DNA from 2 places in the Terriglobus sp. ADX1 genome. Region 2 is predicted to be linked to the other one. Evidence: predicted binding sites of a transcription regulator. Region 2 holds the regulator's gene; the other holds the start of a gene.
The links. The regulator LexA, encoded in region 2, represses DNA repair genes until DNA is damaged. The targets are predictions, from matches to a motif close to CANTTCGCTTTTTATTCGC.
Positions count from the first base shown of each region.

Region 1: the regulator LexA is predicted to act here: its motif matches at 2,064-2,082, upstream of JAO32_RS13720 (recombinase RecA).

Region 1 covers NZ_JAEDXV010000020.1:34,141-37,551, forward strand. The annotation lists gene JAO32_RS13715 (SOS response-associated peptidase) at 933-1,580, opposite strand; gene JAO32_RS13720 (recombinase RecA) at 2,190-3,122, shown strand; gene JAO32_RS13725 (DNA polymerase Y family protein) at 3,119-3,411, shown strand, end outside.
Region 2 covers NZ_JAEDXV010000012.1:87,086-90,496, reverse strand. The annotation lists gene JAO32_RS09995 (sigma-54 dependent transcriptional regulator) at 1-405, opposite strand, end outside; gene JAO32_RS09990 (hypothetical protein) at 402-644, opposite strand; gene JAO32_RS09985 (response regulator transcription factor) at 641-1,384, opposite strand; gene lexA (transcriptional repressor LexA) at 1,615-2,220, shown strand; gene JAO32_RS09975 (HAD hydrolase-like protein) at 2,213-2,926, shown strand; gene JAO32_RS09970 (DHA2 family efflux MFS transporter permease subunit) at 2,923-3,411, opposite strand, start outside.

The sequences.
Region 1 (3,411 bases), on a different contig from region 2:
TATTTTCCCAGCGGCAGCCGACCTCTGACCACTGTTTAGCGGTCTCCTTGTGAATACTCGAAAAGCTTGGGAACCCTTTTCACACGGTGCTTCGGCGATTTGCAATATACCCTTTCATGTTTCACATCGTGAGAATCAGTTTCGCAACGGGGAACGGTCCTGTCACGAAACTCACCGACCATTTTCGAGCCGCGTAAACAATCATCTTGCCCATGGGAAGATCACGTGGGTCCGCAGTCATGCCATGGCACGCACGCTATTACAGATACAATCCGCTCATAAGCGGGAAGGGAAAATACAGCGATGTACATGATGTACATTCTGTAACTGCCTTTAAGCTGACGAAGGCATCGGTCTCCGCGAGACTTACGACGCGACCATTGGTGTCCACAGCACGTCGAAGAACTTCAGTGACAATCGGTCGGGACCGCCTTTCTCACAGGCGGATATCGCTTGGGCTTGGTCGTACACAAGAAGAGACCGCGATCAAAACCCAGCAACTGCCTAGCTTACTGATTCACTTTGCGCGTACGCCGGATCAATCAAAACTACGCTGGCTGGTCGACAGCTTAGCCGAAGGTTCCAATCTCCCCAAGCTAGATGGGTTTTAGTAACGCAGCACCTTGCGCAACTTATCTTCGTTCAAACCATGCGCGCTTGTATGGAATCGCAGCAGGAAAACCTTTCCGGTTGGTTGCGAGCATTGACTGACCCGAGCATGAGTAAGGCACTCAACTGCATGTACGAGAAACAAAAAAACAAATAGACGTGAATATCATGGACGCGCGCTGCGGAATAGTCTCGCAAACGAGAAGAAGCCAAAGAGAAACAGCAGAAAGAAAACGTCTCCTAAGAAATCCGCAACAAAGAAGGCTGCCTAGACGGAGTCAGTTCCAAATAGCGTAGGTTCAGAACCGACTTCGATACGATGCTCACTGGCTGTCAAAAAGGCTCACTTGCCGGTTGCTTATGGGAGTTGCGTCGACGAGCTTGGCTTTCATCTTCGAGGCGGGCAAGATGCGTAGGAGATGGATGGGTGGACGCGCACACGGAGCGAGATACTCATCGTAATCGCGCGGCTCAAGAAAGGTGGTCATGCGATCGTGGATTGGCGCCATCAATTCATTTGGCTCGCCGGTAAGGACGGCGAAGGTCTTCTCCCATTGCTCCGTCTTCGGGTTCTTCCAAAGCTTCCAAACTGCTGCCATGCCGAACGGTTGTTGGCCTGGAATAGTGAATTCATACTTCGGCTTCTTCTTACCCTTTTCGACCACCTGCCACTCATAGATGGCGTCGCCCGGCAAGATACAGCGCCCAGTCTGAAACGCATCTTTCCAGAACTTCGCATGGTCAATGCCTTCCGAACGTGCATTGAATAGCAAGCGATCTGGCAGCTTAAACGCCCAACGCATCAATTCCAGTTGGCGCTCCCCTGCATCGTTCGTATAGATGACAGGCTGCATGGATTGGGGACGCAGGTCGTCTCCTTCGTCAAAGACCGTCTCATCAAGACCGGCTGTGACCTTGAAGACTTTGGCAACGCGCTGCTTGTCCGAACCACGTTTGAACCGTCCACACATAACTAGGTCCCTCTGACGACTTTCTTTGGATCTTTGTCGTCTCGCATCGCGACGAACTTCGTGTGCCTCAGATGGCCCGCTCCCTTCCATTCAAGAAGCCGATGCGAGCGACAACTTCCGGGCAAAGTCAGATGCACTCTTTCATTTTCTCCGCAGTGAGACCCTGTCCCCATCCCATCGACCAGCCTGCTTCTCGGGCAAGTTCGCAAACGGGCATTTCGTTATTGTGAGCTCTTTGATCTTCCGAAGACCTCACGAAGGGTGGCCGAGGAAGAAGCCGGCGCGGACCCTCGCTGAATAGCGAAGCTCTTGCCTGCGTAGAAACTGCCAGAACGGCCCGTGAACTGTGGCAAGCAGGGCGTGCTGGCTACCGACATTCGAAAGTCTCTTGGAAAGTAATTTTCCTCATTTGTTTGTGAGAGATAAGTCGTATCTGCACAGAAAACTGTGCGACCACCTGTTGACACGCCCGGAGGCAGATAGGCGAATATAAGGCGAATAAGCTTTGCCATGCCATCCGCCTCCACAATCCGAATTCAGGTCGAATCCGCGCTCGCGCACAAGATTCCGTCAGCATTGACGCCTCCTGTCCGAATGGTGCGTCCCGTTATGCAGACCGGGATTGGCCCATTGGATGAGTTGGTTCAAGGCGGCTTTCCGGTCGGTGCGATGACCGAGCTGGTGGGAGAGACTTGTTCGGGAAGGATGTCCCTTGCCCTCTCGTTCCTCTCGCGTGTGACGGCAGCGGAAAAGGTCTGCGCGTGGGTCGACGCGTCCAACACCTTCAATCCGACAGCGGCAGCGGCGGTGGGAGTCGATCTCCGCCGCCTTCTATGGGTGCGCTGCGGCGCGACCGAGATAGTCTCCGAACAGGAGGCGCGAAAGTTTACCCTCCCCTCCGCCTGCTTCATGCCAAGACCGGTTACTAAGGGTCTTCACGGTGGAGGGCATGGCACCCACCCGCGGGACGAGGTCAAGGGTCTCTCTGCGGCCGTCGGCAAGTTCCTCAGCGATGAGACGATCAAAGCACGATGCGCAGAACCGATCTCGAAGCCTCGGCGCATCCAGGCGAGCTTCGAATCAAATCTCATGTCGTCGTCAACAAAGGTCCGTACGGCAAAGCGGACTCGATCCTACGACGCCGTAGAGCAAGCGCTACGCAGCGCGGACCTCCTCATCCAGACGGGCGGCTTCAGCGCCATCATTCTCGATTTCGGAGAAATCGCAAGCGAGATTGTCTCGCGCATCGACCTGTCGACTTGGCACCGCTACCGTGTGGCTGCGGAGCAGACACAGGCGAGCATCGTTCTGCTGTCCCAATACGCCTGCGCGAAGAGTAGCTCGGAACTGCAACTGCGCCTGTCGCAACTCGAAGATACCTGCGAAGAGCGAACAGTCTTCACTGGACTGAGTGCGCACGTGGAAGTGCTGCGCCAGCGATTCACGCAGACGCCGAGCAATGTCGTGCCGATGCGGAAGCCTCCGCAAAGCGTGCGCGAAGCAAGGTGGAGTCACCGTGCCAGTTGGGTGGGACCACTATGAGCCACCCGGTAGAACTCTACGCGTGTATCTACGTCCGGGAGCTTCCGGCACAGGCCTTACTGCGCTTGCGACCCGAGCTGCACGACAAGCCGTGCGTGGTGATGGAAGGTGAGCCACCTGCGGAGATGGTGTGCGCGTTGAACACGCGAGCCCGCCTTCTCGGTTTCCGTCGCGGCATGACGAAGGTGGAAGTCGAGACCTTTGAGAACGTCATAGCGTTGCAGCGATCGCCAAAGACTGAAGCAATGGTCAGCAGGATTCTTCTGGAATGCGCAGGCGCTTTCTCTCC
Region 2 (3,411 bases):
TGCCTGCAGCCATGCCGCACCATCAAATCCACTCGTTGCAGGCGAGGTTTCCGTGCAGCTTTCCTGCGCCTCTCGCAATGCATGCAAAAGCTCATTACGGCGCGCACTGCGCACTGCAGAACCGCTACAACTACCATCCATCTGCAACATATCCGTCGCAGGACAAAGTGTCGCGGCATACGTCGCAAACTCGGTAGCATCCAAGTCTGGCAGCCAATGATCTACGATCATCGCCTCCGGCGCCAAGCTTCCAAGATGCATCATCGCTTCAGCACCGCCGGAAGCCGGAAACACCTCCCAACGCATGCCTGCGAGCAAAGTAGAAAGCTTGTGCCGCAACTCCGTATCAGGAGTCACCAACACCACGGAACGCTGCACAACTGACGCCGCAACAACAGCACTCATCGCGCCCCTCCCGCATGCAAACGCGCAGCGGCATCGCGTACGCGTTCCAACTCTGATACGGCGCGACGACATTCAGTACGTGCAGTGTTTAAAGCGTCCTGAAGCTGCTCCGGCGTGGTGCGAAGAGCAGCCATCTCCACGGCAAACAACAGCGCAGTCATAGGCTGTGAGAGCGAGTGGATGGCATCTTCCAGTTCTTCCAACGCAGTATCATTCATGGTCAACTCCATCTGGTTCATGCAACCTCCAAAGCTGTATGGAAACCAGCAGCCGCAGGCACAGTGTTGAATCGTAACGAATTCCCTTTATCTTTCGCAGCAATGCCATATCCCTCACCACGCATGGTCTGCACCAGGCCCACCGCGCCCACTGCACCCAACTTACGGCGAAGGTAATTCACATACACATCCACTACGTTCGTTCCAGCATCCGGCGACATCTGCCACACATTCTCCATCAGTTCACGACGGGACACAGTGCGCCCCTTTTGCAGCAACAGATATTCCAACAACGTGAATTCCTTTGAAGTGAATTCAAGCATCTCTTCCTGGAACGACACTGTGCGTTGAATGCGATCCATACGCAGCCCTGCACATTGCAACACTCCTGCTGAGGCTCCCATCCGTCGTCTGCCAATAGCCTTACAACGGGCTAATAGTTCATACATGGAGAACGGCTTCAACAGATAGTCATCCGCGCCCAGGTTTAGGCATTCAATCTTTTCCGATAACTCCGACCGGCCCGTCAATATCAGGATCGACATCGAAGCAACCCGATCATGCAGTGCGCGCAATACATCGACGCCATCCATTTGCGGAAGCCCCAGATCCAATACCAACAGATCCGGCATGTCTTCCTGAATGCCTTCCACGGCACTTGCACCATCTGCAACTACGCGAACGGTGTGTCCTTCCAGTTCGAGCGCTTTCTTTAGAAACAAAGAAAGTGCCGCATCGTCTTCTGCCACCATCACTCTCATTCGTTGTTCCTCCCGCGTTCCATTTGTCCATGTGTTGAGCAGGTGTACTTTTCCATCCGTCACCTGTCTCCATCTCAAGATGCCGTGAACATGAGAGCAAAACAATGATTCGCTGGCAGCGGTGTTCGCGAGTCGTACCACATCGGGAACAACTATGCCACTCCATTGCCTTTCTTGGTTCAAAAAACTTTTACCTTGCAGTTCGCCTTTTATTCGCTACAATTTCAGCCATGGCGATCACGCGGCGACAAAAAGAGGTTTTGGACTTCCTCTCCGGCTTTACCCAGCGCAAGGGATACTCCCCTTCCTACGAAGAAATTGCGGCTGGACTTGGCCTGAATTCGCTGGCAACGGTGCACAAACACATCACAAACCTGCACAACAAAGGCCTCTTGCAGCGAGCGCACAACCGCAGCCGCTCCATTGACGTCCTTTCGCCTAGGAATTCGCGTAAGAACAACGAACGTCTTCCCCTGATGGGTCGCATTGCCGCAGGTCGCCCCGTGGAAGCTATCGAAACCGCAGAATCCATCTCGCTTTCCGAGATCATCGGCAACCGAGAGGTCTTTGCCCTCGAAGTCCGTGGCGACAGCATGCGCGACGAACACATTGTCAACGGCGACTACGTATTAGTGGAGCGCACCAACACTGCCCGCGAAGGCGAAATCGTTGTTGCACTCGTCGACGGTGCCGACGCCACACTCAAGCGCTATTACAAGGAAGGCAATCTGATCCGCCTACAGCCTTCTAATAATGAGATGGCCCCCATCTTTGCCCCGGCCGACCGCGTCGCCATTCAGGGCAAGGTTCTGGGCATGTTGCGCAAGTATGCCTGAGGAAGCCAGCAGCGAACTACGCTGCGATCTTCTCGTCTTCGATCTGGATGGAACCCTGATCGACTCGGAACAGGACCTCGCCGCGTCAGTGAATGCCACACTAGCGTTCCTTGGGCGAGAAATACTTCCACCACATCGCATTGCGGAGTTCATTGGTGACGGCGCTGCCATGCTCGTCCGCCGCTCCCTGGAAGCTACAGGAGCCATTGACGAAGTAGCACTTGCACAGGCAATCCCTTTCTTCCTGGACTATTACCGCGCACACAACCTCGACTTCACCTATGCCTATCCCGGCGTCATCAGTGAACTCCGCAGGATTCGCGCAGCAGCGCCATCCCTGCCGATGGCCATCCTCACGAACAAACCCTATCGTCCTTCACGCGTCATCTGTTCCGGGTTGGGGCTGTCTGAGTTCTTCTTTGCCAACTACGGTGGTGACAGTTTCCCCACCAAAAAGCCAGATCCCGAAGGCATACAGGCGCTGATGGAAGAAGCATCGCGCATGCTGGGCCGTCCGGTATCTCCGCAACGAACCGTTCTCGTCGGCGATTCCCACGTCGACGTCGCCACAGCGCGCAACGCTGGCATCCTCTGCCTGGGATGCAACTACGGATTAGCCCCGGCAAAGCTGCGTGAAGCAGGTCCAGACGCGATCGTGGACAGCCCCACGGAGTGGTTCTCCGCTCTGCAGGAACTTCTGCCCTAACCTTCCGCCGGTGTCGCTTCGCGTTCCTGCCGGATGAGGTTTCCGCTCACTGCCGCACCCGCCGCAGGATGCATTCGCAGATACGAAGGCAAACTCAGCGCAGCAAGTCCAGCCATCACGCAAAATGCCACACGAAAATCGAATGCACTCGCCCCGCCACGTACCAATGCGCTTCCATGCAGAGCGAGCGCAGAAACTGCCACACCAAGACTCGTCGTCATCTGATTGATCGTCGTAGCCAGCGTGGTGCCGCTGTTCTTCAACTTCTCAGGTAAGTCCGCAAATCCCATGGTCGTAAGCGCTGTCAGTTCCATCGAACGCCCAAGTCCACCAGCAAATAAGACAAGCAACGTGATCACCTTCGGCGTGTTTGCATGCAACCATCCACACGCCACCAGTGCCAACGCAGTCAACGTCCCATTCCACAACAGAACCGTACGAAAACCATAGCGACGGAGCAACGGCCCGGTCAGCGGCTTCATTGC